4 regions of the Intrasporangium sp. Soil_C_50 genome follow, and region 4 is predicted to be linked to each of the others. Evidence: predicted binding sites of a transcription regulator. Region 4 holds the regulator's gene; each other region holds the start of a gene.
What was found. Region 4 encodes LexA, which represses DNA repair genes until DNA is damaged. Its sites were predicted from a motif close to TCGAACANNTGTTCGA; they were not measured.

Region 1: AC3A5R_RS17310 (HNH endonuclease signature motif containing protein) is a predicted target of LexA. The motif match lies at 2,488-2,503, and genes of this name have one in related genera.
Region 2: AC3A5R_RS01020 (alpha-ketoglutarate-dependent dioxygenase AlkB) is a predicted target of LexA. The motif match lies at 3,298-3,313, and genes of this name have one in related genera.
Region 3: ruvC (crossover junction endodeoxyribonuclease RuvC) is a predicted target of LexA. The motif match lies at 2,471-2,486, and genes of this name have one in related genera.

What each region holds. Positions count from the first base shown of each region.
Region 1 is NZ_JBDGKB010000010.1:22,413-30,119, reverse strand. Features, by position in the region: gene AC3A5R_RS17315 (ABC transporter ATP-binding protein) at 1-851, opposite strand, end outside; gene AC3A5R_RS17310 (HNH endonuclease signature motif containing protein) at 942-2,480, opposite strand; gene AC3A5R_RS17305 (SRPBCC family protein) at 2,635-3,078, shown strand; gene AC3A5R_RS17300 (MBL fold metallo-hydrolase) at 3,127-3,819, shown strand; gene AC3A5R_RS17295 (LLM class flavin-dependent oxidoreductase) at 3,923-4,939, opposite strand; gene AC3A5R_RS17290 (molybdopterin-dependent oxidoreductase) at 5,041-6,579, shown strand; gene AC3A5R_RS17285 (fasciclin domain-containing protein) at 6,706-7,365, shown strand; gene sigK (ECF RNA polymerase sigma factor SigK) at 7,453-7,707, shown strand, end outside.
Region 2 is NZ_JBDGKB010000001.1:200,227-207,933, reverse strand. Features, by position in the region: gene leuA (2-isopropylmalate synthase) at 1-28, shown strand, start outside; gene AC3A5R_RS01030 (hypothetical protein) at 45-1,661, shown strand; gene AC3A5R_RS01025 (maleylpyruvate isomerase family mycothiol-dependent enzyme) at 1,710-2,573, opposite strand; gene AC3A5R_RS01020 (alpha-ketoglutarate-dependent dioxygenase AlkB) at 2,625-3,275, opposite strand; gene recO (DNA repair protein RecO) at 3,419-4,147, shown strand; gene AC3A5R_RS01010 (isoprenyl transferase) at 4,182-4,973, shown strand; gene AC3A5R_RS01005 (SMP-30/gluconolactonase/LRE family protein) at 5,030-5,983, opposite strand; gene AC3A5R_RS01000 (Fur family transcriptional regulator) at 6,153-6,575, opposite strand; gene AC3A5R_RS00995 (metal ABC transporter permease) at 6,572-7,618, opposite strand; gene AC3A5R_RS00990 (metal ABC transporter ATP-binding protein) at 7,618-7,707, opposite strand, start outside.
Region 3 is NZ_JBDGKB010000002.1:167,992-175,698, forward strand. Features, by position in the region: gene kynU (kynureninase) at 1-873, opposite strand, end outside; gene pdxT (pyridoxal 5'-phosphate synthase glutaminase subunit PdxT) at 1,003-1,608, shown strand; gene AC3A5R_RS08275 (YebC/PmpR family DNA-binding transcriptional regulator) at 1,630-2,388, shown strand; gene ruvC (crossover junction endodeoxyribonuclease RuvC) at 2,536-3,153, shown strand; gene ruvA (Holliday junction branch migration protein RuvA) at 3,150-3,752, shown strand; gene ruvB (Holliday junction branch migration DNA helicase RuvB) at 3,788-4,912, shown strand; gene yajC (preprotein translocase subunit YajC) at 5,174-5,506, shown strand; gene secD (protein translocase subunit SecD) at 5,514-7,412, shown strand; gene secF (protein translocase subunit SecF) at 7,416-7,707, shown strand, end outside.
Region 4 is NZ_JBDGKB010000017.1:39,098-46,804, reverse strand. Features, by position in the region: gene AC3A5R_RS21410 (phosphotransferase) at 1-377, shown strand, start outside; gene AC3A5R_RS21405 (DUF6318 family protein) at 525-1,109, shown strand; gene AC3A5R_RS21400 (PKD domain-containing protein) at 1,577-2,026, shown strand; gene AC3A5R_RS21395 (hypothetical protein) at 2,042-2,947, opposite strand; gene lexA (transcriptional repressor LexA) at 3,070-3,777, opposite strand; gene AC3A5R_RS21385 (LysM peptidoglycan-binding domain-containing protein) at 4,005-4,418, shown strand; gene AC3A5R_RS21380 (hypothetical protein) at 4,688-4,993, shown strand; gene AC3A5R_RS21375 (alpha/beta hydrolase) at 4,993-6,690, shown strand; gene AC3A5R_RS21370 (sensor histidine kinase) at 6,728-7,707, opposite strand, start outside.

The sequences.
Region 1 (7,707 bases), on a different contig from region 4:
ACCGAGCGGACGCCGTCGAGGGCCCGGAGGCGCTCGACCGACGCGGCCAGCGTCGACGCCGGAAGCTCGGCCGACACGGTCCGCCCGGTGGCCTGGGCGCGGATCTCGGCGGTCGTGCCGTCGGCGACGATGCGCCCCTGGGCGATGAGGACGATCCGGTCGGCGAAGGCGTCGGCCTCCTCGAGGTAGTGCGTCGCGAAGACGACGGTGCGGCCGGAGTCGGCGTCGGCGTGCATCGTGTCCCAGAAGTCGCGGCGCGCCGTGACATCCATTCCGGCGGTGGGCTCGTCGAGGATGAGCAGGCGCGGGTCGGGCAGGAGGGCGAGGGCGAAGCGCAGGCGCTGCTGCTCACCCCCCGAGCACTTGGAGACGCGTCGATCGGCCAGCTTGGCGAGACCCGCCCGGGCGATGACGTCGTCGACAGGGGCGTGACTGCGGTAGGTGGACGCGATCATGCGGACGGTCTCGCGCACCGTGAGGTCGCGCAGCAGGCCCCCGGTCTGCAGGACCGCCGACACCTGGCCCTCGACGACGGCCGCGCGCGGCCGGCGGCCGAAGACCTCGACGGTGCCGCTCGTCGGCTCGGTGAGGCCGAGGACCATGTCGAGAGCCGTGGTCTTGCCGGCACCGTTCGGGCCGAGGAAGGCGACGATCTCGCCCTGCTCGACCCGCAGGTCGAGGCCATCGACGGCGCGGACCTCGGTGTCGGCGGAGCCGCGGAGGGGGTGGAAGGTGCGGACGAGGTCGCGCAGGAGGATCGCGGGGGCGGTGGCCGCCGGCCTCCCGGCGTTCGCGCCGGTGCCGCTCGGCACGGGGGTCCCGCTCTGGGCGGGGGTGGTGTCCCTGGTCATGGCTCCAGCGTGGCCTGCCCGGGCCCGACGCGTCACCGGCGAAGGTCATGACCTCGCCGTGACACCTGTCATCTCCTCGCCGGGGGGCAGTCAGCTCCGCATGACCTGCGAGCGCGTCGGGGTGAGGTCGACGAGGTGCAGGTGCAGGGTGCCGCCGGTCGGGGCGGGATAGGTGCGCCCGAGGCGGGGTGTCGGTCGCGGACGTGGTCCGGGACGGGTGTCGGTGGCGGGTGGGTGGGCGCCAGCGATCGGGATGGCGGACAGCGTCGGGGGGCGGGGGCTGTCGTCCGCAGGCTCGGGCTCGGGTTGCGCGGGGTTGTCGCTGTCCCCAGCCGCGGGAACGGCGAGTGGCTCAGATGGTCGCGATGGTGGTCCGATGGGCCAGCCTTGTCGGGTCTGGAACCGGAGCCCGTCCGCCCTGGTGGGGTCGCCGGTGATGGTGTAGTCGCCGCGGTGGTGGCTGTCGTGGTGGAAGGTGCACAGGCACAGCAGGTTGTCCAGGTCGGTCATCCCGCCCTCGCGCCAGTGCACCCGGTGGTGGACCTCGAGGTAGTCGGCCGAGGTGACCGGGCAGCCGGGGAACCGGCAGCCGCGGTCCCGGTCGAGGACGAGGATGCGGGTGCGGTGCGGGACGACGCGGTGGGTGCGCCCGACGTTGACCGGGTGCCCTTGCGTCTCCCAGACCGGGACCAGGGCCCCGTCGCAGGTCAGGCCGTCGACGACGTGCCGGGGCAGGCGCGGGCTGCCGGTGAGCCAGCCACCGTTGGTGTCGAGGTGGACCTGAACCCGGTACCGGGCCCGCCGCGCCGAACCGCTGCTGCGCGCGCCGCCGCCGATGCCGTGGCTTCCCGCCGCGTCCAACGACCGGGTTGCCAGGAGCACCAGGGCGTCGGCCCAGGTGATGCGGCGCGGGCCGGGTGTGGTGGCGGGGTCGGTGTACGGGTCCTGCCGGTGCTGGTCGTCGTCGCCCTCGGACGTGTGGGTGGTGTCGGTGACGGTGTGGAACAGGTGGTCCTTCGCCTCGGCCAACGCGGCCCTCACGAGCTCGCCGACCTCGGCGGGCGCGTCGTACCGCAGCCGGAACCGGCCGTCCGCGTCGACGCCCATGCTCAGCGACGCCGGCTCGACCGGTGCCGGCGGGCGCGCCGACGACTCGTCGCCGTCCTCGCCGCCGTCGTCGCCGCCGGTCACCTCGGCGGGTAGGAGCCGGCCCTCCTCGTCGAAGGTCCGCGGTTCGAGGGTGAAGTCGTACCGGGCCACCGAGCGCTGCAGCTGCGGCACCGTCGCGTACTGCGCGAACGCCGCCACCGTGGCATCGAACACGGCCGGGGCGTGCCGGGCCACGACGGCCGCCTGGTCCAGGCTGATCCGCCCCTCCCGCAACGCCGCCGCCGTCTGCGGCAGCTCACCGGCCCGCCGGGCCGTCAGCACCACCGCCGCCGCATGCCCCCGCGACAAACCCGCGCGGACCACGAGCCAGTGCTCCGGCGAACGGATCCCGGCCGCCTGCCACGACCCCTCCACCAGCGCCACCGCCACCGCATCCACAAGTCGGCCGTGGGCGTCGTGCAGGTCGGCGGCCAGGGACGCGACGAGGTCCCAGTCCTGCTCGATCACTGCTTGCGACATACCCCTATCGTACAGGTGTTCGAACAACAGGGAAAGGCTTGTCCACACCGAATTGGCTTGGACCGCAGTCTGTTTCGGTTCTTGATGTCTGCCGGGTGGATGGTTCGGTCCGTCGGATCCGGCGCCTTCGGGCCCAGTGCGCGACACTGGCGGCATGCCGCGGTTCGAGCTGACCATCGTGTCGTCACTGCCTGCCCCCGAGGCGTGGCGCCGCGTCCTCGACCTCCGTGCGCACAGCGAGGTCATCCCGCTCACGACCGTGACCGGGGCCGCGCTCGACACCTCCGTGCTGACGCCAGGGGCCCGCTTCGTCGCGCACACCGGGCTCGGCCCCCTCGGCTTCGACGACGTCATGGTCATCGACTCGTACACACCGCCCACAGAGCACGACGCCGGCGTCGCCCGCATCCGCAAGGAGGGCCGCGCCGTCACCGGCCACATCACGCTCCGCGTCGCCCCCACTCCGCACGGCTGCGTCGTCACGTGGAAGCAGCGCATCGGCGTGCGCGGCATACCCGGCGCGCTGGACCCCGTCGTCGCGCGCGTGGCCACGACTGCCTACCGGCGCACGCTCGAGGAGCTCCTCCGCCGCCCCTGACCGTCCTGCGGCCACGCTACCCGGACGACGGCTCCTTAGGGTGGGTCCATGCGCGTGGACGACGTCGTGCGGGTGGGGCTCGGCACCTTCGTGCGCCCCGCGGAGGAGACCGGCACCGGCAGCCCGCGCGTCGAGCCCGTCTACGGCTACCTCGCGCGCACGCCGGCCGGACTGCTCCTGCTCGACACCGGGCTCGGCGAGGCCGACGAGGAGACCGACGCGTGGTACCGCCCGCGACGCGTCCACGTGGCCGACGCGCTGTCGTCCGTCGGCGTCGCGGTCGACGACGTCGAGATCGTCGTCAACTGCCACCTCCACTTCGACCACATCGGCGGCAACCCGCGCTTCGCGGGCCGCCCGATCCTCTGCCAGCGCACCGAGCTCGAGACGGCCCGCGCCGGCGACTACACCGTCGACGCGCTCGTCGACTTCGAGGGCGCCCGCTACGAGCTGCTCGACGGCGAGGCCGAGCTCGCTCCGGGCGTCCACGTGCTGCCGACTCCGGGGCACGTCGACGGGCACCAGTCGGTGATACTGCGGTGCGACGACGGCACCGTCGTGCTCGCCGGGCAGTCGCACGACACTGCATCGGACTGGTCGGCTGATGCGCTCGCCGCACAGGCCGCATCGCTCGGCCACCGGCCGCCCCTGCCCGAGCCGAGCCCGTGGATAGCACGCATCCTCGAGCTCGACCCGCGTCGCGTCGTGTTCGCGCACGACGCCGCCGTGTGGGAGCCCTGAGCCCGAGACACGGCGCACGAGCTGCTCTCTCGATCGGGGTGAGGGTCACGACGCGCAGCGACGCGTCGACGACCGCGGTCGTCGACGCGTCGGTGGATCCGGCTCAGCGCCAGCCGAGCTCAGGAGCGACGTGCGTCAGGAGACTCTCGATGACGTGCGCGTTGTAGTCGACGCCGAGCTGGTTGGGGACCGTCAGCAGCAGCGTGTCGGCAGCGGCGATCGCCTCGTCCTCGGCGAGGTCGCGCACCAGCTGGTCCGGCTCGCCCGCATAGGTCTTGCCGAAGCGCGCCGTGCCGCCGTCGATGATCCCGACCTGGTCGCTGCTACCCGACTCCCGCCCGAAGTAGGCGCGGTCCATGTCGTCGACGATGGGAAAGACACTGCGGCTCACCGAGACCCGCGGCTCGCGCTCGTGGCCGGCCGCCTTCCACGCGTCGCGGAACCGCTGGATCTGCTCGGCCTGCAGCTGGTGGAAGGGCACCCCGGTGTCCTCGGTCAGCAGTGTCGAGCTCATGAGGTTCATGCCCTGCTGCGCCGTCCACTCTGCCGTGGCGCGCGATCCGGCGCCCCACCAGATCCGCTCGCGCAGGCCCTCCGAGTACGGCTCGATGCGGAGCAGGCCCGGCGGGTTGGGGAACATCGGCCGCGGGCTCGGCTCGGCGAACCCCTGGCCCGACAGCACGTCGAGGAACACCTCGGTGTGCTTGCGTGCCATGGCGGCGTGGTCGCCGTCCTCGGGCTCGTAGCCGAAGTAGCGGAAGCCGTCGACGACCTGCTCGGGCGACCCACGGCTGATGCCGAGCTGGAGCCTGCCGCCGGAGATGAGGTCGGCCGCGCCGGCGTCCTCGGCCATGTACAGCGGGTTCTCGTACCGCATGTCGATGACGCCGGTGCCGATCTCGATGCGGCTCGTGCGCGCCCCGACGGCCGCGAGGAGCGGGAACGGCGAGGCGAGCTGGCGCGCGAAGTGGTGCACGCGGAAGTAGGCACCGTCGGCGCCGAGCTCCTCGGCGGCGACAGCGAGGTCGATGGACTGGAGCAGCGTGTCGGACGCCGAGCGCGTCTGCGAGTGGGGCGTCGGGCTCCAGTGGCCGAAGGAGAGGAAGCCGATGTTCTTCACGTCCCCTCCAACGCACGAGAGGCCCAAAGCCTTCCGACGCGCCTCCCGCATCATCACCACCCGTGACCATCCGCCGACCCCATCGGCACCGAACGACGGCCATGACACGCCTCCGGTTCGCGCTGACCGGCCTGCTCGCCGCCGTGGCGGGCATCGCCGCCGGTCACCTCGCGGCCGCGTTCACGGCGCCGCAGGCCTCGCCCGTCCTCGCGATCGGCTCGACGGTCATCGACCTGACGCCGCAGCCCCTCAAGGAATGGGCCATCGAGCACTTCGGCACCAACGACAAGCTCGTGCTGCAGGCGTCGGTCCTCGTCGCGACGCTCGGGCTGGCCGCGCTCGTCGGTCTCCTCGCCCGACGCCGGCTGTGGCTCTCCGTCGCCGGTCTCGTCGTTCTCGTCGGCCTCGCCGGCGCGGCGGCCGTGGGGCGCCCGACCGCAGGCATCGTCGACGCCCTCCCGTCGCTCGTCGCGCTCCTCGTGGGCGTGGCGGTGCTCGTCGGACTGGTGCGGGCCATCGACGCCGACGCCCGCGGGTCGCTGGGCACCCACGACCGCGGATCGCGGGGCACCGATGCCGCGGGCGGGTTCGCCCGGCGCCGTTTCGTGCTCGGCTCGGCCGGCGTCGTGGCCCTGTCGGCCCTCGCTGCGACCGGTGGCCAGATGCGGATCGGTGCGCGCAAGGCCCGCGACCTCGTCCTGCCCCGGCCGGCAAGCCCCGCGAAGGCCTTCCCCACCGGCCTTGAAGGGCAGGTGCCGGGTGTCACCCCGCTGCGCACCCCGGCCTCGACGTTCTACCGCGTCGACACCAACCTCACCGTGCCGCAGGTCGACGTCGACACGTGGGCGCTCGAGGTCGACGGCATGGTGGAGCGGCCCTTCACCATGACCTTCGCCGAGCTGTCGGCGATGCCGCTCATCGAGCGCGACATCACGATGACCTGCGTGTCCAACGAGGTGGGCGGCGGCTACGTCGGCGCCGCCCGCTGGCTGGGCGTCCGGCTCACCGACGTGCTCGACCGTGCCGGCGTCAAGGGCGATCCCGACCAGGTTTTCAGCACCGCCGTCGACGGGTTCACCATCAGCACCCCGCTCGAGGTGGTCCGCGACGGGCGCGACGCGATGATCGCCATCGGCATGAACGGCCAGCAGCTGACCGACGGCCACGGCTTCCCCGCCCGGCTCATCACGCCCGGCCTCTACGGGTTCGTCGGCGCGACGAAGTGGCTGACGAGGCTGACCCTCACCACCTACCGGCAGGACCAGGCGTACTGGACCGAGCGCCAGTGGGCCACCGACGCCCCGATCAAGACGAGCGCACGCATCGACACCCCGGCGCCGCTCTCGACGATCCGGCCCGGACGCGTCGCCATCGGTGGCGTCGCCTGGGCGCAGCACCGCGGCGTCGGGAAGGTCGAGGTGAGCATCGACGGCGCCCCCTGGCAGGAGGCACGGCTCGGACCCGACGTCGGCGTCGACTACTGGCGCCAGTGGTACCTGCCGTGGGACGCGAAGACCGGCCTGCACCGCCTCGCAGTCCGCGCCGTCGACGAGAAGGGCGCCGTGCAGACCGCCGACCGCGCACGCCCGTTCCCGAGCGGCTCCAGCGGCATCCAGGAAGTCGTCGTCACCGTCGCCTGAGGCTGCCGGCTGATCTCCGGACCAACGAACTTTCTTTCACCACAGTCCAATCCGTCGCTCATGCCGCACCGAACGACTCATGACCGTGCACCACCCGACCAGCACAGCACCGACCAGGAGAACATCGTGAACAAGACGCGCACCGGCCTCGTGGCTCTCGCCCTCGCCGTCCCGCTGGCCCTCTCGGCCTGCGGCAGCAACACGGACAACACCACGACCTCCGCCGGCGGCTCGACGCCGATGGCGACGAGCTCGGACGCCATGACCCCGTCCGACACCATGACGTCCTCGAGCGACATGTCGGCCGACCCGGCCTCGCAGGTCTTCGGATCCGCCTGTGCCAACGTCCCGAAGGACGGCAAGGGCTCCTTCCAGGGCATGGCCACCGACCCGGTCGCCACCGCCGCGAGCAACAACCCGCTGCTGTCGACCCTCGTCACCGCGGTCAAGACGGCCGGGCTCGTCGACACCCTGAACTCGGCCCCCGAGGTGACCGTCTTCGCGCCGACGAACGACGCGTTCGCCAAGATCCCGGCCGCCGACCTCAAGAAGGTCCTCGCCGACAAGCCGACGCTGACCAAGATCCTCACCAACCACGTCGTCGCGGGCAAGCTCTCCCCGGACCAGCTCGCCGGCGACCACAAGACGCTGGCCGGCACGACGATCACCGTGAAGGGCTCCGGCGAGGACTTCACCGTCGGCAAGGAGAACGCGAAGGTCCTGTGCGGCAACGTGCCGACCGCCAACGCGACCGTCTACATCGTCGACTCCGTCCTGATGCCCTGACGGGCAGCCCGGACACCGGCTCCCAGCCACGACCCGCTCGCGACACCCGCGACGACATCGACCAGACAGGGCGACAGAATGGATCCCATGTCACGGTTTCAGGTGGTCTCCTCCGACGAGCCGTCGGAGGAGGCCCCCGGCGGTCCGCCGCTCGACCAGCTGCTGCGTCGGGCGGCGACCGGCGACGAGGCCGCCTTCGGCGAGCTCTACGACGCCGTGTCCGCGCGGCTCTTCGGCCTCGTCCGGCGGGTCGTGCGCGACCCGGCGCAGTCCGAGGAGGTGGCCCAGGAGGTCTTCCTCGAGATCTGGCGGCACAGCGCCCGGTTCGACGCGCGTCGGGGC
Region 2 (7,707 bases), on a different contig from region 4:
GGCAGCCGCCGGCGACGCGGCGGGGTGAGATAGCGTCACCGTCCATGGACTCCGCCCTCGGCCGGACGCTGCTCCGGCTCGTCGGCGCCTGTCTGCTCGCGGTGGCCGTCGTCGGACTGGTCGCGCCGCGAGCCGTCAACACCCCGTACCGCTGGTACGTCGTGGTGCCGGCCTGCCTCGTGCTGCTGGCCGTGGCAGTGTTCGGCCGCACGCCCCGATGGGTGCGGGCGCGGTGGGTCGGTCCGGTGCTGGCCGTGGGCGGCGGGGTCGTCGCGACGCTCGTCGGCCTCGCCGGGCGCTACGAGTACGGGTGGGACGCCCGTGTGGTCATGGACCTCGCTCGGGCCCTGCACGCCGGCCGCCCGATCGGCGCCGGAGGCTATGACTACCTGTCCCTCTACCCGAACAACCTGCCGCTCCTCGTGATCGACCGTGCGGGGGTCGAGGTGGGCTCGTGGGTGGGGTGGTCGCCAGACGCCGTCCTCGTCGTCCTCACCGGCGCCTGCGTCTCCGTGACGCTGTTCGCCGTCGACGCGCTCGTGCGCCGCGTGAGGGGGCCCGGCGCCGCCATCGGCGCCCAGCTGGTGACGCTCGTCCTGGTCGGCACGAGCCCGTGGCTGGCCGTGCCGTACACCGACTACTTCGCGATGCCGTTCCTGACCGCCGGCGTGGCCCTGGCCGGGCGTGCCCTGCTGCCCGGTGCCGCGAGCGCCGGCGAGGTGTCGGCGCGCGCCCGCACGGGACGCGTCCTGACGTGGGTGGCGGCCGTGGTCTGCTACGGCATCGCCTACGCGATCAAGACGACGCCGGCAGTCGTCGTCATCGCTACGGTGCTCACCGTCGTCGTCGCCGTGTTCGACGGCAACCACGCCCCTCGGGGACGGGTGACCGCCCTGGCCGGCTCCGTCGTGGCGGTGGTCGTGTTCCTCGGGATCGCCGGGGCGACGCCCGTCGTGTCGGCCCGGGCGGCCGGCGTCGACGCGGGTCGCCTGCGCGCCGACGTGACCCCGCCGGTCGTGTGGTGGCTCGCCAACGGGATGAACGAGCAGGTCGGGCCCGGCGGCGTCGTCAACTACGGCACCTACTCGCGCGACATGGTCGAGGCGATCGCCGGGCGCACCCCCGAGCAGGCGACCGACTACGCCCGCACGTACATCGCCGACCGGTGGGCCGAACGCGGGCCCGGCGGGACGCTGGCCTTCTACGCCGACAAGGTGGCGTGGAACTGGGGTGACGGCATGTTCTGGGCGTGGGGGGAGGGCCCGGACTCCCTGCCGGGCAGGCTCGCCGACGCCGATGGGCCCGTCGGGATCGTGCACTCCCTCAACGGGTTCCACGGCTCGGCCTACCACTGGCGTGCCGACGTCACCCAGGCGCTGTGGCTCGCCGTGCTGCTCGTCGCCGGGGCCGGCCTGCTGCGCGCGCCGTACCGGCGTGACGTGCTGCTCGTCGCGCTCACGGTGCTCGGGATCGCGACGTTCACCCTGCTGTTCCAGGGCCGGTCGCGCTACGTGTTCACCTTCGCACCGCTCGTCGTCGCGCTCGCCGCCATGGTGCGGGTGCACGCAGGGACGCCCCGGCGCCGGTTGGGCGCCGTCACGGCAGGCCCCGCGTCAGGCCACGGGTCGGGCAGCGCGGTCGACGCGGCCGACCCCGGCTGAGCCGGCCCCTTTCGAGGAGCGGCCCAGCCGGACCGGTGGAGGTGTAGGTCAGTCGATCGAGCCGCGCAGCACCGAGTCGACGGCAGCGAGGGCCGTCGGGTCGCCGTGGCGGCCCAGCTCACCGGCCAGCGGTCGGTTCCACAACCAGCAGTCGAGGTCGGCGGCCGTGCCGCACACCTCGGGAGCCGACGCGTCGTCCGAGACGTCAGTGGCGTCGGGCGCGCCGCCGCCCGCCGGGCCGTCGGCGACGAGGAAACGCAGCAGGTCGATGTCGCGGCCCTCGTAGGTGCCGGTGACGCGCACCGGGGTGACGGTCCACGCGTGCATGGTGTCGACCGTCGCAACGGTGACCGGCGCGCCGAGCTCCTCGTGGGAGAGGCCGGGCTCGGGCGCGTAGCCGCGCATGATCCGCAGCGCCTCGTCGACGCCGTCGGCCGCGAGGCGGGCGTCGATGGGGGCGCGGTCGCCGGGGGCGATGCCGGCGGTGGCCTCGGCGTCGAGGCGGTGGATGAGCGCCTCGTGGGCCTGTCGGCGGCGGATGTACCCGGCGGTGTGCTCGTCGGCCCACATCCACAGCTCGGTGTCGGGCGGCAGCTGGGCCAGCTGCTCGTGCAGGCGGGCGCTCGAGGCATCGAAGGCGGCGAGCAGGCCGGCGCGGTCCGCGGGTCGCTCCGGCCGGGTGTCGCTGTGGGCCTCGACCTGCTCGGACGTGGTCAACCGGTCCTGGGCGATGCCGCCCCAGAACCACTGGACGTCGGCGAGGTGCCACAGCAGGTCATCGGTGTCCCAGTCGGGGCATGTCGGCACCGTGGCTCCTGCCGGTGCGTCGGCCAGCACCTGGCGGAAGCGCGCCGAGTCGGCGGCGAGGTGGTCGAGGAAGGGAAGGTCTGCACCCGACGGGGCAGAGGGCATGCGTGCTCCTGGTGGTGTGGCGGGATGACGTGGCGAGCGGGTGACGGGTGGTCAGCGCACTCCGGCGACGCGGAACTGCACGGAGATGCGCGGCCCCATCGGCTCGGCGGTCTTGGGGACCGCATGGTCCCACGTGCGCTGGCAGGAGCCGCCCATCACGACGAGGTCACCATGGCCGAGCGGGTAGCGCAAGCTCTTTTGCGTGGTGCCGGGGATGCCGCCGCCGTCGCGGGGACGAAGGGCCAGGACGCGCGGCGAGCCGAGCGAGAGGATCGCGATCATCGTGTCGCTGTCGCGCGAACGGCCGATGCGGTCGCCGTGCCAGGCGACGCTGTCGCGGCCGTCGCGGTAGAGGCACAGGCCCGCCGTGACGAACGGCTCGCCGAGCTCGGGCGCGTAGTGCGCGCTCAGGGCGTCGCGGGCCCGGTCGAGGAGGGGGTGGGGAAGGCGTTCGCCGGCCGCGTAGAACTTCGTGAGGCGGGGGACGTCGACGACGTTGTCGTACATCTGCCGCCGCTCGGCGTGCCATGGCACGTCGTGCAACAGGGCCGAGAAGAGCTCGTCGCCGGCGGCGAGCCAGCCGGGGCGCACGTCGACCCACGCGCCGTGGGCGAGCGGGTGGCGACGCATCCCGGTGCCGAGGTCGCACAGCGTCATCTCGTCGGTGAGGTCGAGCAACGACCCCTGCAGGGTGAGGTCCATGACGCCAGCGTAACCCAGGACGTCGAACACGTGTTCGACCAGCCGGGTGTCGCGTCGGGCCCGTGCGGCCCCCGCCCCGACGCGTCCACCTCCTCCGGCGCGTGCGGTGCCCGGAGGCGTCGGCGGCGGGGGAGAATGGGCCCATGCCCCTCTACCGCGACGAGGCGATCGTCCTGCGCACCCACAAGCTGGGCGAGGCCGACCGCATCATCACGATGCTGACCCGCACCCGCGGGCGTGTGCGGGCTGTCGCCAAGGGGGTGCGGCGCACGAAGTCGCGCTTCGGCTCGCGGCTCGAGCCGGGCATGGTCGTCGACGTCCAGTGCTACGAGGGTCGCAACCTCGACACCGTCACGCAGGTCGAGACCCTCGCCCCGTACGGCGATGCCATCGCTCGGGACTACGCGGCCTACACGTGCGCCACCTCGATGCTCGAGACGGCGCTGCAGCTCACCGAGGAGCACGAGCCGCAGACCCAGCAGTACCTGCTGCTCTCCGGAGCGCTGCGCTCCCTCGCCGAGCGCAGCCACGACCCCGGGCTCGTCCTCGACGCGTACCTGCTGCGCTCGCTCGCGGTGGCGGGGTGGGCGCCGAGCTTCCTCGACTGCGCCCGCTGTGGCGCCGACGGGCCGCACCGGGCCTTCAACGTCCAGGCCGGCGGGGCGGTCTGCTCCTCGTGCCGCCCACCCGGTTCGACGGCGCCCGCACCCGAGACGTTCGAGCTGCTCGCTGCCCTGCTGTCGGGCGACTGGGAGCTCGCCGACGACAGCGACCCGCGCCACCGGCGTCAGGGAAACGGCCTCGTCTCGGCGTTCCTCCAGTGGCACGTCGAGCGCGGGCTGCGTTCTCTGCGGCTCGTCGAGCGCGCTTGAGCCGCAAGCCCATCCGTCACCGACCCGGAGAGCCATGACCCCTGCGACCTCGTACTCCCGCCCCTTCGCGCACCCGTCGGGCGCCACCGCACCGGTCCTGCCGGCCGAGCTGCTCCCGAAGCACGTGGCTATCGTCATGGACGGCAACGGCCGGTGGGCCAACGCGCGCGGTCTGCCACGCACCAAGGGTCACGAGGCGGGTGAGGCGTCGCTGCTCGACGTCGTCGCCGGGGCGATCGACGTCGGCGTGACGCACCTGTCGGCGTACGCGTTCTCGACGGAGAACTGGCGGCGTTCGCCCGAGGAGGTGCGCTTCCTCATGGGCTTCAACCGCGACGTCATCCGGCGCCGCCGCGACCAGCTCCACGAATGGGGCGTACGGATGCGCTGGGTCGGTCGCGCACCGCGGCTGTGGCGCTCGGTCATCAAGGAGCTCGAGATCGCCCAGGAGCTGACCCAGCACAACACCGGGCTGACCCTCTACTTCTGCGTCAACTACGGCGGACGGGCCGAGATCGCCGACGCCGTGAAGCGAATCGCCCAGGACGTCAAGGACGGCCGCCTCCGGCCCGGGTCGGTTGACGAGAAGACGATCAAGAAGTACCTCGACGAGCCGACGATGCCGGACGTCGACCTCTTCGTCCGATCCTCCGGCGAGCAGCGCACCTCGAACTTCCTGCTCTGGCAGTCGGCCTACGCCGAGATGGTGTTCCAGAACCGGCTCTGGCCCGACTACGACCGGCGCGACCTCTGGGCCGCGATCGAGGAGTACGTCGCCCGCGACCGCCGCTACGGCGGCGCCGTCGACACCCCGACCCGGTCCTGATCGAGACAGCAGTACGCACGCTTCGCGCGGACTGCTGTCTCGATCGGGAGGCGGGCTCAGCGGTCGACGACGATGACCTCGTACCGACTCGCCGTGGGCGGGAACCCCGTGTCGAACTTCGCGTTGACGACGGCGAGCCGGTCACCGAACCGCGCCACGGTGGTCGGGGTCTCGAACCGCGTGCTCGTCACCGTCTTGAGCAGGCGGCCGGACGACAGGTTGCCCGCGAGCCGGTACTCCGCCACCTGGTTGGAGAAGTTCTGCACGGCGTAGAGCGTTCGCCCCTCGAGCAGGATGCCGTCGACGTTCGGCACGGACACCCCGGCGATGGTCGCGCTGGCGCCCGTCCTGGGGTCGACGGTGTTGAGCACGGCCGAGTTGGTGTGCGCGACGACCAGGGTGTGACCGTCGGCCGTCGCCTGGATCCCGTTGTTGTTGAAGCCCGTCTTCAGCACCGCCGCCGGTCCGTGCAGGCGCAGCGTCCGTGCCGCCTTGCCGAGGACCCCGCTGCGACTCACGGGGACGAGGTACAGCTGGGCCTGCGAGGAGTCGGTGAACCAGGCCCCGGCGCTCGTCACCGCCACGTCGTTGATCACCGGGTTCGTGACCTGGCTCTGCGGTGTCAGCTGGTAGGAGGCCAAGGGCTTGCCGGTCCGGAGGTCGTAGACGTAGGCCTGCCCGGTGAAGCCGCCGGCGACGAAGAGGAGCGAGTGGGCGAGGTCGACCCGCAGGCCGAGCGCCATCCGCCCGGCCGGCGCGTGGATGAACAGGGCCGCCCTGCCGGTCCGCACGTCGCCGCGGTAGATGTTGCCGGTGAAGATCTCGCCGGCGTAGAACGTCGTCCCGGCGCCGCGCGCGATGCCCTCGGCAGACTGCGCTCCGGGCAGGACGATGACCTTCTCATGATGGACCGAATGCGGCGGCGCGGCCGCTCCGCCGAGCGCCGTCAGACCGACGAGCCCGACGGCTGCCACCACGGATGACACGAGCCGCTTGGTGAGTCCCCTCATCTCGACACCCCTCTCGCGCGGCGTCGCGACAGGGCGCCGCTGGAACCAGCCGAGCCGCGGTGGCGGCACCGGCACCGTCCTCCAGCGTCCGCCGGGATCTGCTGCCACGACAAGATGCCGAACTGGCGCATAGCGGGCCGGTTGCGGCCCGGCGGCGGCCAGGGCGTCGTCAGGCGGGTCGGCAGTCGGCGCAGGTGCCGAAGATCTCGAGGGTGTGCGTGACGTCGGAGAAGTCGTTCTCGGCAGCGACGGCGTCGGCCCACCGCTCGACCGCCGGGCCCTCGACCTCGACGGTGCGACCGCACTGCCGGCACACGAGGTGGTGGTGATGGTGCGTCGAGCAGGCGCGGTAGACGGCCTCGCCGTCGTCGGTGCGCAGGACGTCGACGGTGCCCGCCTCGACCATCGACTGCAGGGCCCGGTACACGGTCGCGAGGCCGACGCCCTCGCCGGCGTCGCGCAGCCGCGCGTGGACGGTCTGGGCCGAGGTGAACTCTTCCGAGCGGCCGAGCATCTCGGCGACGGCGGCCTGCTGGCGCGTCGGCCGACGCGTGCCGCTCGCGCCCTGGCCCGCGCTGGTCGTCCTGCTCATCGGGTGGTCCTCGTCATCGCGTCGTCGTCGTGCCGGTGGCCGTGCCGGTCGGGGTCGCCGGGCCGGGATGGCTCGCCGCCGGCGCCGTGCTCGTCGTAGTGGCCCTCGTGGGCCGCGTGCCGGTGGCCGTCGTGGACGTAGTCGACGTGGTCACCGTGCGGGATCGCGGGATGGCCGCACTCGGCGCCGTGTTCGTGGGCGTGCACCTCGGCGACGGAGTGCCGCCGCCCACGCACCCGGGCCCGCACGCCGGTGACGGCCGCGACCGCGACGAAGATCGCGACGGACAGCAGCACGATCGAGCCGCCGGAGGGCGTGTTGAGCGGGTAGGACACGACGACACCCCCGACGCTCGCGACGAGCCCGAAGGCGACCGCCCACCGGACGCCGCTGCCGAACGAGCGAGCCACGAGCTGGGCCGCGGCGTTCGGCACGATCATGAGCGCGCTGATGAGCAGCAGCCCGACGACACGCATCGCGACGACGACCGTCGTGGCGGTCAGGACCGCGAGCACGATGTTGATGGGCAGGACGGGGATGCCGACGGCGCGGGCGTACTCCTCGTCGTTGGCGACCGCGAAGAGGCGCGGTCGCAGCACCCACGTGGTCACGGCGACGACGACGGCGAGCCCCGCGAAGACCCAGATGTCGCCGCTCGTCGTCGTGAGGATCGAGCCGAAGAGGTACTTCATGAGGTTGGCCGGCGTGCCTTCCGGCGAGCGGCTGATGATGACGACGCCGCCGGCGATGCCGCCGTAGAAGATGACGGCCAGGGCGACGTCGCCGTTGGTGCGCCCGCGGGCCCGCAGCAGCTCGATGACGACGGCGGCGATGACGGCGGCGACCAGCGCCGTGAGCACCGGGGCCGTGCCGCTGACGAGGCCGATGGCGACGCCCGCGAGGGCGACGTGACCCATGCCGTCACCGATGAGCGAGAGCCGGCGCTGCACGAGGAAGATGCCGACCATCGGCGCGACCGTGCCCACGAGCAGCGCCGCGACGAGCGCACGCTGCATGAAGTCGACGGTGAGGATGTCGCTGATCACGCGTCGCCTCCTCGGGCGGAGTCGAAAGGTCCTCGGCCGAGGACGGGCCGGGCCGTCTCGAGCTCGAGGTCGTGGTGGTGGCTGTC
Region 3 (7,707 bases), on a different contig from region 4:
CAGCACCGACAGCAGCGGCGGCGTGCCGGTGCGGGCCCGCGTGATGCCGGCGTGCGGCTCGTAGTCCGGGCTCATGTCGAACGGCCGGGCGTGCCCGTTCCACCCGGCGAGCGGCTGGTCGAAGCCGTCCTGGTGGCGGGCGGCCACGTAGATGAAGGCAGGGGCACCCGGACCGCCGTTGAGGTACTTGTAGCCGCAGCCGACGGCGAGGTCGACGCCGTTCGCGTCGAGGTCGACCTCGACGACGCCGGCGGAGTGGCACAGGTCCCAGCAGGCAAGGGCGCCGACCGCGTGCGCCGCGTCGGTCACCGGTCGCAGGTCCCACAGCTCGCCGGTGCGGTAGTCGACGCTCGAGTACGACACGAGGGCGAGCGCGTCGCCGACCTCGCGGACGGCCGCCACGGCGTCGCGTGGGCTGACGCGCCGCACCTCCAGGCCGGCGAGGCGCGCGGCGGCCTCGGTCATGTAGAGGTCGGTCGGGAAGGAGCCGGGATCGGTGAGCACGACGGTGCGGCCCGGGCGCAGCCGCGCGGCGCCGACGACGGCCTTGAAGAGGTTGACCGACGTCGAGTCGGTGACGACGACCTGCCCCGGCGCCGCCCCGACGATCCGTCCGACGGCGTCACCGACGCGGGTCTGCGCGCCCCACCAGTCGTGCTCGTTCCACGACCGGATGAGCCGCTGGCCCCACTGCCGGCGCACGACGTCGTCGAGGACCGGGCCCACGGCACGGGGCAGGGCTCCGAGCGAGTTGCCGTCGAGGTAGATGACGCCGTCGGGCAGCTCGAAGAGGTCACGCGTACCGGCCAGGGGCGAGGCGGCGTCCGCGGCCTCGGCGGCGGACAGCAGGGTGTCGAGGGCGCTGACGGTCATGGCCGCAACGTATCCCGGCCGTCCGTCCCGGCGTCAGGGCCTCGAGCGCACGGAGTGTCTCGGGTACCGGACACCCCGCAGGCGGGGCCGGTGTCCGCGAGCCGGCCGGCGCGTCATACCCTCGCCTCCATGGCAGCACCCCGCATCGGCGTCCTCGCCGTCCAGGGCGACGTGCGAGAGCACGCGACCGCCCTCGCCGCCCTCGGCGCCGACGTCATCCTCGTCCGGCGCCCCTCCGAGGTCGAGCATCTCGACGGGCTCGTCATCCCCGGCGGCGAGTCCACGACGATGGACAAGCTCGTCCGGGCCTTCGACCTGCAGGAGCCCCTCCGGCGGCGCATCGCCGAGGGCCTGCCCGTGTACGGCTCCTGCGCCGGCATGATCATGCTCGCCGACCGCATCGCCGACGGCCGCTCCGACCAGCAGACCCTCGGCGGCCTCGACGTCACGGTGCGCCGCAACGCCTTCGGCCGGCAGGTCGACTCCTTCGAGCAGGACATCGAGTTCGTCGGGCTCGAGGGCACCGTGCACGCCGTCTTCATCCGCGCCCCGTGGGTCCAGGAGGCCGGAGACGCCGTCGAGGTGCTCGCCCGTGTGAGCGACGGGCCCGCCGCCGGTAGGATCGTCGCGGTTCGGCAGGGGAACCTCATGGCGACGTCCTTCCACCCCGAGGTCGGGGGCGACCGCCGCATCCACGCCGAGTTCGTCAGCATCGTCACGCAGCACAGCCAGTAGACCGGAACGCGAGGGAACTGCATGAGCGGCCACTCCAAATGGGCCACCACCAAGCACCAGAAGGCTGCCAAGGACGCCAAGCGCGGCAAGCTCTTCGCCAAGCTCATCAAGAACATCGAGGTCGCGGCCCGCCAGGGCGGCGCTGACCCCGCGGGCAACCCGACGCTCTACGACGCCATCCAGAAGGCGAAGAAGACCTCGGTGCCCAACGACAACATCGACCGTGCGGTCAAGCGCGCGTCGGGCGCCGAGGCGGGCGCGGCCGACTGGCAGACGATCATGTACGAGGGCTACGCACCCAACGGCGTCGCCGTGCTCATCGAGTGCCTCACCGACAACCGCAACCGCGCGGCCGCGGAGGTGCGCACCGCCCTGACCCGCAACGGCGGCCAGCTGGCCGACCCGGGCTCGGTGTCGTACGTGTTCAACCGCAAGGGCGTCGTGACGGTCCTCAAGGAGGCCGGCTCCGAGGACGACATCCTCGAGGTCGTGCTCGAGGCGGGCGCCGAGGAGGTCAACGACAACGGCGACACGTGGGAGATCATCTCCGAGGCCACCGACTTCGTCGCGGTCCGCACGGCGCTCCAGGACGCCGGCATCGACTACGAGTCGGCCGAGGCGTCGTTCGTCCCGAACCTCCAGGTCCCCCTCGACCTCGACGGCGCGAAGAAGATGATCCGCGTCATCGAGGCCCTCGAGGACAGCGACGACGTGCAGAACGTCTTCGCCAACGGCGACATCCCCGACGACGTGCTCGCGCAGCTCGACGACGAGGAGTGAGGACGCTCCACCTCGGGTGAGGAGGCACGCCGGCGACCGGCGTGCCTCCTGCTTGTTGCGGGGGCGGGCGGTTAGCGTGTTCCCGAACACCTGTTCGGTTCAAGGCCGGTCCCGGTCCCGTCACGTCCATTCACGAGGAGGTTCGGCGTGCGCGTCCTCGCGGTCGACCCCGGCCTGACGCGCTGCGGCGTCGGCGTCGTCGACGGCCTGCCCGGCCGGCGGCTCTCGCTCGTCGAGGTGGGGGTCATCCGCACGCCGGCCGGCGACCCGACGCCGCGCCGGCTCGTCGCCGTCGAGGACGAGATGCGCCTGTGGTTCGAGCGGCACCGGCCCGAGGCGGTCGCCATCGAGCGGGTCTTCGCCGACGCCAACGTCTCCACCGTCATGGGCACCGCCCAGGTCACCGGCATCGTCATGATGCTCGCCGAGCGGCGCGGCCTGCCCGTCGCGCTCCACACACCCACCGAGGTCAAGGCCGCGGTCAGCGGCAACGGCCGCGCCGACAAGGCGCAGGTCACGACGATGGTCACCCGCCTCCTCGGCCTCGACACCCCGCCCAAGCCCGCCGATGCCGCCGACGCGCTCGCCCTCGCCATCTGCCACGTGTGGCGCGGCGGCACCCAGAACCGCCTCGAGCAGGCCCGCGACGAGCTGCTCGCGCGCACCCCCCGCCGGACGCGTCCGGTCCCCTCCGCCGGCACCACCCCACGGCCGGTGTCAGCCACCCCGTACGCCCGCACCCTCCCAGGAGCCCGCCCCCGATGATCGCGTCCCTGTCCGGCACCGTCCTCAAGGTCGGCCTCGACTCCGTCGTCGTCGGCGTCGGCGGGGTCGGCATGCTCGTGCACACCACCCCCGCCACGGCGGCCTCCGTCCGGCACGGCCAGCAGGCCGACCTCGCCACGACGCTCGTCGTCCGCGAGGACTCCCTGACGCTCTACGGCTTCGCCACCGACGACGAGAAGCTCGTCTTCGAGACCGTCCAGACGGTCTCGGGCGTCGGCCCGCGCCTCGCGCTCGCCCTCCTCGCCGTCCACTCGCCCGACGCCGTGCGCGTCGCCCTCGGCACCGGCGACCTCACCGCCCTGACCAAGGTGCCCGGCATCGGCCGCAAGGGCGCCGAGCGGCTCGTCCTCGAGCTCAAGGACAAGATCGGCGCGCTGCCCGGCTCCGGCACGGCCGCCGAGCCGGTCCCGCTCGACACCGGCGAGGCGTGGCGCGAGCAGGTCCGCGAGGCCCTCGTCGGGCTCGGGTGGACCGTCCGCCAGGCCGAGGACGCCCTCGACAAGGTGGCGCCGAAGGCCGCAGAGGGCGCCGGGGTGTCGGCGCTGCTGCGTGCGGCCCTCCAGGAGCTCGGCCGGTGAGCGGCACCCGGCCGGACGCCGGCGCCGCCCCCGACCTGCCCGACCTGCCCGACCTCGAGGTCTGGGAGGACGGCTCGTTCGACGCAACCTCGCGCATCGTCGACGCCCGCGTCCACGAGGACGGCCCCGGCGACGAGCGCCAGGTCGAGGCCGCGCTGCGGCCCCGACGTCTCGACGACTTCCCCGGGCAGGACCGCGTCCGCGAGCAGCTCGGGCTCGTCCTGACGGCTGCCCGCCGGCGCGGCACGCCGCCCGACCACGTCCTGCTGTCCGGTCCGCCGGGCCTCGGCAAGACGACCCTGGCGATGATCGTCGCCAGCGAGCTCGAGCAGCCGATCCGCATCACGTCCGGTCCGGCCATCCAGCACGCCGGCGACCTCGCCTCGGTCCTGTCCTCGCTCGCCGAGGGCGAGGTGCTCTTCCTCGACGAGATCCACCGGATGTCCAGGTCGGCCGAGGAGATGCTCTACCTCGCGATGGAGGACTTCCGCGTCGACGTCATCATCGGCAAGGGCCCCGGCGCGACGGCCATCCCGCTCGAGCTGCCGCCGTTCACCGTCGTCGGGGCCACCACCCGCGCCGGGCTGCTGCCCGCGCCGCTGCGTGACCGGTTCGGCTTCACCGGCCACCTCGACTTCTACGCCGCCACCGACCTCGTGACGATCCTGCACCGGTCGGCCCGGCTGCTCGGGCTCGAGGCCGACGAGGACGGGATCCGCGAGATCTCGCTGCGCTCCCGCGGCACGCCGCGCATCGCCAACCGGCTGCTGCGCCGCGTCCGCGACTGGGCCCAGGTGCACGGCGAGGACCGGGTCACCCACGCCGCGGCCCGGCGCGCCCTCGAGCTGTTCGACGTCGACGAGCGCGGCCTCGACCGCCTCGACCGCGCCGTCCTCGAGGCCCTGTGCCGACGCTTCGCCGGCGGTCCGGTGGGCCTGTCCACCCTCGCCGTGGCCGTCGGGGAGGAGCCCGACACGGTCGAGACCGTCGCCGAGCCGTTCCTCGTGCGGGAGGGGTTCATGGTGCGCACGCCTCGTGGCCGCGCCGCCTCGCGCCTCGCGTGGGACCACCTCGGGCTGACCCCGCCCGCCGAGGCCCACGGCATCTGGACGGCGACTCTGCCGCTCGACGACGCCGGCGGCGGGCGCTTCGAGGGCTGAGCCGGCCCGGCCGAGCCCTGTGCCGCGCCCGGTGCCGACTCCCGCGGCAACCGGTGCCAAAACGTGACCGGGGGCCCGCGTGTGAGTGGTGTGACCGTTCTGACAAACTGCGGGCGCGCACGTAGACTCCTGCGGGCACCATCGCCGCTGCCGCGGCACCATCGGGTGCCTCCGGTCGTTGACGCCACAGCCGACACCACACGAGTGGGCTCGCTGTGCCCGGCGCCGACATCGGACGTAGACACGAAGGATTGAGCTGACATGAACTCCAACGGGTCCTTCTCGTTGCTGATCTTCCTCCTGCCGCTGCTGCTCATCGGCTGGCTGTTCTGGACCCAGAACAAGCGGATGAAGCAGATGCGGCAGTTCAGCTCCGCCCTGTCGGTCGGCGACGAGGTCGTCACGTCCTCGGGCATCTTCGGCACCGTCCGCCGGCTCGACGACTCGACGGCGTGGCTCGAGATCGCCGAGGGCGTCACCATCCGCGTCGACCGTCGCGCCGTCGCCATGAAGCAGGACGCGACCACCGGTACCGCCGGACAGGACTCGATGCCGGGCGACGACGCCACCGGCAGCACCCCGACGGGTCAGTGAGGCGTCCGTGGCTCGTACGTCCATCCGCAAGTCCGCGACCCGCACCCTCGTCGCGCTCGTCGTCATCATCCTCGGCCTCGGCGCACTGACCGCAGGCCTCGCCCAGTGGGGTGGCGGCTCCTGGGCGCCGCGCCTCGGCCTCGACCTCGAGGGCGGCACCGAGCTCGTCCTCAAGCCCGTCACGGTCGGCAACGCGGCCCCGGTCACCCAGGGCCAGATCGACCAGGCCGTCGACATCATCCGCCAGCGCATCGACGCCAACGGCGTCAGCGAGGCCGAGATCTCCACCCAGGGCGGCGACAACATCGTCGTCTCGATCCCGGGCAGCCCCACCAAGGAGCAGCTCGACGCGATCCGCAAGCCCTCGCAGCTGCGGTTCCGGGCCGTCTTCATCCAGAACGCCGACACCAGCGCCGCGCAGGTGAACCCGGGTGCGACGACGGGCTCGACCGGCTCGACGGGCACCCCGACGCCCACCGGCACCGCCACGACGCCGGCCACCACCCCCTCGACGTCGGCCACGGCCCAGAACGGCGCGGTCCCGCAGGCGCTGCGCGCCGCGACGACGGCCCCGACGCCGTCCGCGACGACGCCCGCCGGCGCGGCGACCACCCCGGCCCCCGCGGCCACGACGCCGGCGGCGCCCACCGCCGAGCAGACCGAGGCCGCCGTCAAGGCCCAGGTGAGCCAGGGTCTCGTCGGTATCGGCTGGGACAAGGCCAAGGCCGACACCGCCGCCGCCAAGACGGCCAAGGACTTCGTCGCCCTCAGCTGCGCCAAGCCGGGCGCCGTCGACGCGATCGTCGATGACGCGACGCTGCCGCTCGCGACGTGCAGCGACGACCGCACGTCGAAGTTCGTCCTCGGCCCGGTCGAGATCGACGGCAGCCAGATCTCGGACGCCTCGAGCGGCTACCAGCCCGGCCCGAACGGCCAGCCCACCTCCATCGTCGAGGTCGTCCTCTCGTTCAACTCGGAAGGCGCGAAGAAGTTCGCCGAGGTCACCAAGCGCCTCTACGGCCTGCAGAGCCAGCCGCCGATGGACCAGTTCGCCGTCGTGCTCGACAAGTCGGTCATCACGGCCCCGCAGGCCCGCGCCGTCATCTCCGACGGGCGCGCCTCGATCACCGGCTCGTTCACCATCGACTCGGCCAAGGCCCTGGCGCAGCAGCTGAAGTTCGGTGCGCTCCCGCTGCAGTTCGCGCTGCAGACGAACGACACGATCACGCCCCAGCTGGGTGAGGAGCAGCTGCGCATCGGCCTGCTCGCCGGTCTCGTCGGCCTGATCCTCGTCGTCATCTACTCGCTCATCCAGTACCGGGCGCTCGGCTTCGTCACCGTGGCCTCGCTGCTCGTCGCGTCGGGCATCACCTACCTCGCGGTGACGATCCTCGGCACGACGCACGGCCTGCGTCTGACCATGGCCGGCGTCACCGGCCTCATCGTCGCCATCGGCGTCACGGCCGACTCGTTCATCGTGTACTTCGAACGCATCCGCGACGAGGTCCGCGACGGCCGCCCGCTCGTGGCCGCCGTCGAGACCGGCTGGAAGCGCGCGCGGCGCACGATCATCGCGGCCGACACCGTCAACTTCATCGCGGCCATCGTGCTCTACGTCCTCGCCTCGGCCAACGTGCGCGGGTTCGCCTTCACGCTCGGCCTGACCACGATCATCGACCTGCTCGTCGTCATGGTCTTCACGCACCCGATGGTCCAGCTCCTCGCCCGCACGAACTTCTTCGGCGGTGGCCACAAGTGGTCCGGCCTCGACCCGAAGCGCCTCGGCGCCAAGGAGTCGCCGCGCTACCGCGGCCGCGGCCAGTTCGGACCGTCGCGCCCGGCCGCCCGCGCCGGCGCTCCGGCGGGATCCGGCGCCGCCACCCGCACCGCCGAGGGGAAGGCCTGACCCATGATCAACTTCGCCCAGGTCGGCAACGACCTCTACACGGGTAAGCGCTCGATCGACTTCATCGGTCGCCAGAAGCTCTGGTACGCCTTCTCCGGCGTCCTCATCGCGCTCGCCCTCCTCGGCATCTTCGCCAAGGGCCTCAACTTCGGCATCGAGTTCAGCGGTGGCTCGGAGTTCCGGGTCCAGAGCGTCACGAACACCGAGGGCTACGAGGAGAAGGCCCAGTCGGCCATCGCCGACGCCAAGATCAGCGGCAACGTCGTCACGACCGTCGTCGGGCAGAACACCGTAC
Region 4 (7,707 bases):
ACAACGACCTGCACGCGAACAACGTGTTCGCGACGGCGTCGGGCATGAGGTTCTTCGACTTCGGCGACGCCGTCCTCGCGCACCCGCTCACCGCGATGTTCGTGCCGCTGAACGTGCTGGCCCACCGTCTCGAGGCATCGGCGGAGGACCCGCGCCTACGCCGCGTCGCCGATGCCGGGCTCGAGGTGTGGAGCGACGTCGCGCCGACCGCGGCGCTGCGGGCCGCGTTGCCTGCGGCTCAGCGGCTGGGCCGGCTCGGACGCGTCGAGTCGTGGCTGCGGGTGACGGCGACGATGACGCCGGCCGAGCTGGCCGAGTACGGCGACGCCGCGGCCTGGTGGCTCGCGGCGGTGGGGGACGCGACGCCGGTGTCCTGACGTGCCTGTGGACGGCCGCGGGCGCCCGAGATGCGGTTGGGGCAGGATCTGTGGGAGCGTTCGATGACGTTTTCGCCCGTTTGCGCCCGGTGGGCAGGGCACAGATTCGCCGAACAGGGGACCAGGGTCGTGCTGAGACACCAGAGGATGACGTGCGCCGCCGCCGGGCTGACGCTGGCCGTGACCGCGCTCGCGGGGTGCACCGGGGGAGACCCGGCACCGCCGCAGACGAGCGCCGCGGTGCTGTCAACGACGACGAGCACGACGACGTCGGCGCCGCCCAAGACGGCCACGACGAGCGCGGGGCCCGCCTTCCCGGCCGGCCTCCCCGACGCCGCCAAGACCAAGGACAAAGCCGGCGCCGAAGCGTTTCTTCGGTTCTTCATCCACAGCCTCAACGGGGCGTGGACGAGGGCGGAGCCCAAGAGACTCGATGGATTGTGCCTGCCCTCGTCCGAGGCCTGCGCTTCATGGCGCTCGGACGCAGCCGAGCTGAAGCGCCTCAAGCATCACTACGACGGCTCTCCGGTGACTTTAGAGTCACTAAAGTCTCTCTCTGCGACGGGCGACCTGGTCCGATTCACGGCGAACGTCACGCAAGAACGACGCGACGTTGTGGACTCGATGGGGCGAGTCGTCAAGACCGATGAGCATGCTGAACTAAAGATGTTGGCGGCGCTCAAGTGGACTAAGTCCGGTTGGCAACTTTCGTCCTTCGGCACCGTCTCGTGACGGGGCATCGCATCCCTGCTGCTCTCGTCTTGTCGTTTGTCGTCTTGGCGGCGAGTAGCGCGACGGCGCTGGCAGACTTCAAGGGGGGTGCCGGAAAGGACGCCGCGACCATCCGAGTGAAGACTCTGCGCGCGTGGACGGCTGAGTATCAGGAGGCGGTCGTCCAGGCACAATCACGTTGGATTTATCGCACGCGAATCGCCTCGTGCGATTTGGGTGGCCGCGATGCCAGCAGCGAATGTTATGCGGTTGCCGTTGAGGCGTGCGCTGACAATCCGCCCAGCGAGGGGCGGGGTCCCCTAACTGACGTTCTTCGCCGGTGGGTCGACAAATCTGGGCAGCCTGAGGAACATGATCCTTCGCCGACCGCAGAGGCGGCAGAGCCGAATGGATGGTTCCTAGAGGGGACTACGTGTCTTCCCGAGGCCGTTCCGGGCATTAAACCGGCCCCAACAATCTCTATGATCGTGGACGCGTTTCACAAGACGGCGTGGGCGAAGGGTGCGATCTCGACGCAGCCGAAGGGGAATACGACGCTCGTCAACCTCAAGACCTTCTACAAGGTTGACTGGGCCAGTGCCGGTTTCGAGCCGGGCGAGATCGACCTCGTCGACCCGACCACGATGTTCGGCTACCGCGTCGAGATCCGGCCCAAGCTCGTCAGCTACGTCTACCGCTTCGGCGACGGCACGAGCGAGGGCCCGACCACCTCGCCGGGCGGCGTGTACCCCGACGGCGACATCATCCACACCTACCGAAAGCCGGGCACCTACACCTCGCGCGTCGACGTGACGTTCGGCGCCGACTTCCGGATCAACGGCGGGTCCTGGATCGCCATCCCCGACACGGTGACCGTCCCGCAGCCCGGCACCGCGATCACCGTCAAGGAGGCCCGAGGCGTCCTCGTCCGCAACTGACGCACCCGGAGTCGGTCACTCGGCGACGGCGTCGACCTTGCGGGCCTCGACCTCGGCGGTGTCGCGCAGGTCCCAGAGCTCCTTGGTCTGCACGATCCAGTAGGTGCAGAACAGCACGATAATGATGACTTCGCCGATGAGGATCACGTGGTCGAACCCGTGCAGCGTCAGGTGCGCCAAGACCGTGATGGTCAGCAGCACGGCGAGCGTGCCGGCGATGGCGAGGTACCAGCGCTTGTACGTCAGCGCCTCATCGGTGGAGGCGTGCCGGTCCTCGACGCGGAAGGCGCTCAGCACCATGACGGCGATGACCCCAGCGACCATCGTCGCGGCCGCCAGGCCGTGGCTCAGTGCGATGAATCGGTCGGGCAGGGCGAGGAAGAGCACGAGCTCGAAGACGATGACGGCGCTACAGGCGACGGTCAGGAGCATCGTCCGGACCGGTGGACGCTGAGCGGGGTCGGCCAGCTCGTCGCGCCGCAGCCACACCGTCACGACCAGCGCGACGAACCCGACGGCGATGAGCGACCACACGTTGTTGTTGACCGCGTCGGAGATCGCCGCCGTCGACAGCGCGAACGGGTTCGTCGACCCGGCCGTGCTGCAACGCCCATCGGGGACCGTCGGCACCATGGCGACCACGAAGGCCATGAACCCGGAGAAGTTGAGCAGCACGTCCTCGGCCGGCGAGTGCCCCTTGTAGACGACGAGCGCCGCGCCGAGCGCGAAGAGGCTGCCGACGAAGACCGTGCGGGACGGCGTGAAGTAGTACGCGCTGATCGAGCCGAGCCAGCACGTCCCGTTCGTGCCCCACCACCACTGGAGGATGACGGACAGCAGCAGCATGAGCAGCATCGCCACCATGCCGCCGCGCAGGTAGCGGTAGGTGAAGACGACGTCGCGGTCCGGACGGTCGGGCATGGCGTCCTCCTGAGGCGAGTGTGTCTCTCAGAGTGGCGAACCCGGCCGCCGGATACGTCGCGACGCGCCGCGGAACGTCCGCGGCGCGTCGGGAGGCGAGGCGTCAGAGCAGGGAGTGGGCGTCAGACGCGGCGCAGCACCGCGGTGACCTTGCCGAGGATCGTCGCGGCGTCGCCGTCGATCGGGTCGTAGGCGGCGTTGTGCGGCAGCAGCCAGACGTGGCCGTCCTTGCGCTTGAAGGTCTTGACGGTGGCCTCGTTGTCGAGCATCGCAGCCACGATGTCGCCGTTCTCGGCATTCGGCTGCTGCCGCACGACGACCCAGTCGCCATCGCAGATCGCGGCCTCGACCATGGAGTCGCCCTGGACCTTGAGCAGGAACAGCTGGCCCTCGCCGACGACCTGCCGGGGGAGCGGGAAGACGTCCTCGACGACCTCCTCGGCCGTGATCGGGACGCCCGCGGCGATCTTGCCGAGGACGGGCACGTACGAGGCCTCCGGGCGCGCGTCACCCGCCTCGGTCTCGACATCGTGCTGCTGGGAGCCGGCGGCACGACCGCGGCGCGTCGGCTCGTCGGCGCCGTCGGGCGAGACGACCTCCAGGGCGCGCGGACGGTTGGGGTCGCGCCGCAGGTAGCCCTTGCGCTCGAGTGCCGCGAGCTGGTGGCTGACGCTGGAGGGGCTCGCGAGACCCACGGCCTCGCCGATCTCGCGCATGCTCGGCGGGTAGCCACGCCTGTCGACGGAGTTGCGGATCACCTCGAGCACGCGTCGCTGCCGCATCGTCAGGCCGTCGCCCTTGTCGCGGTCGGGAAGCTCGGTCACGCCCATGGTGTCCCCTTCGTCGCCCGTCCAGAGCCCGTGATCCGGGCCGCTGCGGACCCAGTGTCAGTGGTGACTGGTGTGGTTGGTGGTGTGAGGAAAGCGTACGGGTTTCGAACACAGTTGCCAAACGCGTGTTCGATGCGTGTCTCGACTTCCTCGAACATACGTGCTACAAATCGTACAGACGTTCGATCGAACACATGTTCGCAAGGCAGCAGGAAGGGGAGGTCAGCATGAGCGTTGTCGCACTCGAGGCCGTTCGTCAGCAGCGTGAGCTGGAGTCGGGGGACTCCGTTCCGCGCTCGAGGCCGCAGCTCGTTCTCGTTCCCACCGGCCCTGACGCCGTCCGTGCCGCCCGCGCCGAGCAGGCGCCGCTGCGCCTGACGCGGTTCGGGCGGTTCGTCGTCACCCTCCTCGTCGCCGGGGTGCTCGTCGCGCTGGGCCTGGGCCTCGCCGGCCAGCTCGCCTCGGCCGCCGACGCGCCGCGGTCCATCACCGTCCAGTCGGGCCAGACGCTGTCGGGAATCGCCGCCCGCGAGCTGCCCGACCTGCCGGTCTCGGAAGGGGTCGCCGAGCTCCAGCTGGCCAACTCCCTCTCCACGTCGATGATCCACGCGGGCCAGCGTCTCGTCGTCCCGGCTCCCTGACCTCCGCTCCGCGCGCGTTCGTGTCGCGCGGATCTCCGACGGCCGCGTTGGCTCCACCTCCAGCGGCTGGCGTGCCCGGCGCTTCGACCCCGCCGGTCCGCCCGGACGCCGCACCCCCACTCCGGGGTGCGGCGTCCTGCTGTACAGGCCTGTTGGCTCGCCCTGTGGACGACCGGGTGCCGACGGCCGGCCCAGGGCGACGCCTGTGGACGGAGGAGCCCACGATCCGAAAGCCCTTCCTACGGTGAAGTTCTCAGGAAGGAGTGGGCATGCGCTACGAGGTGGACCCGGCAACAGTCGGTGACGCAGCGGCCGAGATGGGGGCCGCGCTCGCGCGGCTCGCGTCGATCCGTGCCGATGCCGCGGTGGCGGCGGTCGCCTCGGGGCTACCCGGCGGGGAGGCCGCGGCGTCGACCCCGCGTCTCGTCGAGGCGTGGCGAGACCGGTTCCGTGACGCTCGGCTCGAGCTGCTCGGTCTGGGTTCCGCGCTGGAGGCGGCGTCCACCCTGTACGAGGGCGTCGAACGGACGGCTGCGGCCACCTTCTCCGCCGAGTCCGACGGCGGTGTCCCGTGATGACGCTCGACGTCGGCCGGATCCGGTCGAGCAGACCTGAGGTGCTCCTGGCCGCGGCGAGGCGACTCGAGAGGTGCCGGCTCGACGTCGAGGCGGTCGTCATCAGGCTCTTGCGTCGGCGCACCCGGGGTTGGTCCGGTCCCGCCTCGGCGGCGGCGGCCACGAGGGCGGCTGCTCTCGTTGCCGGCCTCGGCCGGCTCGGCGCGTGCCTCGCCGCGGCGTCGATCAGCCTGAGCCAGGCCGCTACCCGCGTACGTGCCGCGCAGGACCTGCTCTCGCGGGCCGACCGGCGTGCGGCCGATGACGGCGCGTGGGTCGACCATGAGGGCACCCTCTTCCTACCGGTTCGCGCCGCCGGCCTCGACCCGGTGCTCGAGGCCCATCGGGCCCGCCGCGACGTGCTGCTGCGCGAGGAGGTGCACACCTACCTGCGGCAGGCCGTCCGTCTCGCGACCGACGTCGATGCCCGCCTGGCCGCCGACCTGCTCGCTGCGGCGCACGGTGGTTCGGCGGCAGCGCCGGTCCTCGCCGCCGGGGGAGTCCTTCCCGTGACCCCGCCGCCGGTGGTGCTCCACGACGCCAGTGGCGCCTACGCGTCCGCGGCGTGGTGGCGATGTCTCACCGACGCGGAGCGCCGGTCCGTGATCCGCGACCACCCCCAGTGGGTCGGACCGCGCGACGGCATCCCGGCCGCGGCGCGCCACGAGGCCAACCTGGCTCTCCTCGCCGAGGCCGAGCGGGCGGCGTCTGCCGCCCTGGCCGCCGAGCGTGAGCAGCCCGCGAACCTGCTCGGGGTCGACGTCGTGGCGTCGGCGCGACGCCGGGTAGAGGACCTGCGCGCCGTGCGCACCGTGCTCGGGCGTCAGGACGGCGTCCTGCGACGCCTCCTGTTCCTCGACGCCAGGGGTCGCGAGGTCAAGGTCGTCGTCGCGCAAGGCGATGTCGAGACTGCTGAGCACGTGGTGACCTACGTCGGTGGGTTGTCGACGAAGCCCCGCGACGACCTCGCGCGGTACGACGACTGGTTCGCGCCGTTGCGTCAGCAGGCTCTCCGCGAGGGAGGAGGTGCCGACACCGCGATCGTGACGTGGATGGGGTACGAAGCCCCGCAGCCCCACGAGATCGTCACGACCATCGACCGCAGCGTCCTCAACCCGAGGATCGCCCGCGACAACGCCGACGAGCTCGCCGCCTTCGTCACCGGCGTGGCGGCGGCGCGCGACGAGCCCGTGCACCAGACGGTGTGGGCGCACTCGTACGGGTCGGTCCTGGCGGGCAACGCTCTGCTGCAGGACAGCCCGATCGACGACGTAGCTGTGTTCGGGTCGCCGGGCGTGCCCTTCGACCGGATCGAGCGCACCGGCCTCAAGGCCGGGTCGCTCAACGTCCTCGAGGGCGGCCACGATCTCGTCGCCCATCCCGGGTGGCCGCTTTTCGGCCGCCACCCCGACACCGTCAGAGGCGCCGTCTCGCTGTCGACCACCGCGCTGAAGGACCCGACCGCGTCGTGCAACCTCTGGCGCGGCATCGGCTCCGGCGCGGACGACCCGTCGCGGACGTCGGTGGGGCACACCCAGTACCTGCGGGCAGGCACCGTGAGTGCCGACAACCTCGTGGCGGTCGCCGTCGGGCGGCGCGACCTCGTGGTCCGGCAGACATCGGTCGAACGGTCGTGCATCACGATGCCGTCCCTGTGAGGTGGCCGTCCCTGGGAGGTGGACCCGGTGGGGAGCGTCAGGCTTCGTCGACGTCAGGAGCGCCCGCGGGCAGCTCGAACCAGAAGCGAGACCCGCCCTCGGGGGCCGGGTCCACGCCGATCGAGCCCCCGTGCACCTCGACGATGCGCTTGCACGTGGCAAGCCCGATCCCGCTGCCCTCGACATCGGTGGACACCCGGGTGAAGAGCCGGAAGATGCTCTCGCGGTTGGCCTCGTCGATGCCGACCCCGTTGTCCTGCACCGTGATCCGCCATCGGTCGTCGTGCGGTCGCGCCGTCACGGTGACGACCGGCTCGAGGTCCGGACGGGTGTACTTCAGGGCGTTCGACACGAGGTTCAGCAGCACCGAGTACAGCTGGGCACCGTCGGCCCACAGGGTCGGCAGCGGCTCGGCCATGACGGTCGCGTTCGCGTGCTCGATGCTCGGACCGAGATCGGTCAGGACGTCTGAGAGCACGGCGTCGAGGTCGGTCTCGGTCCGCTCGAGGCGGGCCCCGACCCGCGCGTGCGTCAGGATCTCCTCGATGAGACCTGCCATCCGCGTCGAGGCGCGGAACGTCGTGCCGACCAGGCGGGTGGCCAGCGGGTCCTCGACGACGGACTCGCGCTGCCCGAGCATCTCCGCGCTCGCCATGATGGCCGACAGGGGGCTGCGCAGGTCGTGGCTGACCTGCCCGGCGAAGACCGACAGCAGGTCGTTCGAGCGGCGCAGCTCGTCGCGGGCTGCGGTGAGGTCCGACAGCGACTCCTCCAGCTCGCGGCTGCGAAGCCTCAGCTCGAGCACATCGACGATCCGGTCCGCGAGCACGGTCAGCGCGTGCTCCTGCTCGGGGGCCAGCGTTCGCGGCTCGACGTCGAAGACGCACAGTCGGCCGATGATGACGGCGCCCGGCGTCGTCAGCGGAGCGGACGCGTAGAAGCGGACGTCGCCGAGGATGCCGGTCACGAACGGGTTGTCGCGGAATCGCTCGTCCGTCGCGGCGTTGCGCACGACAA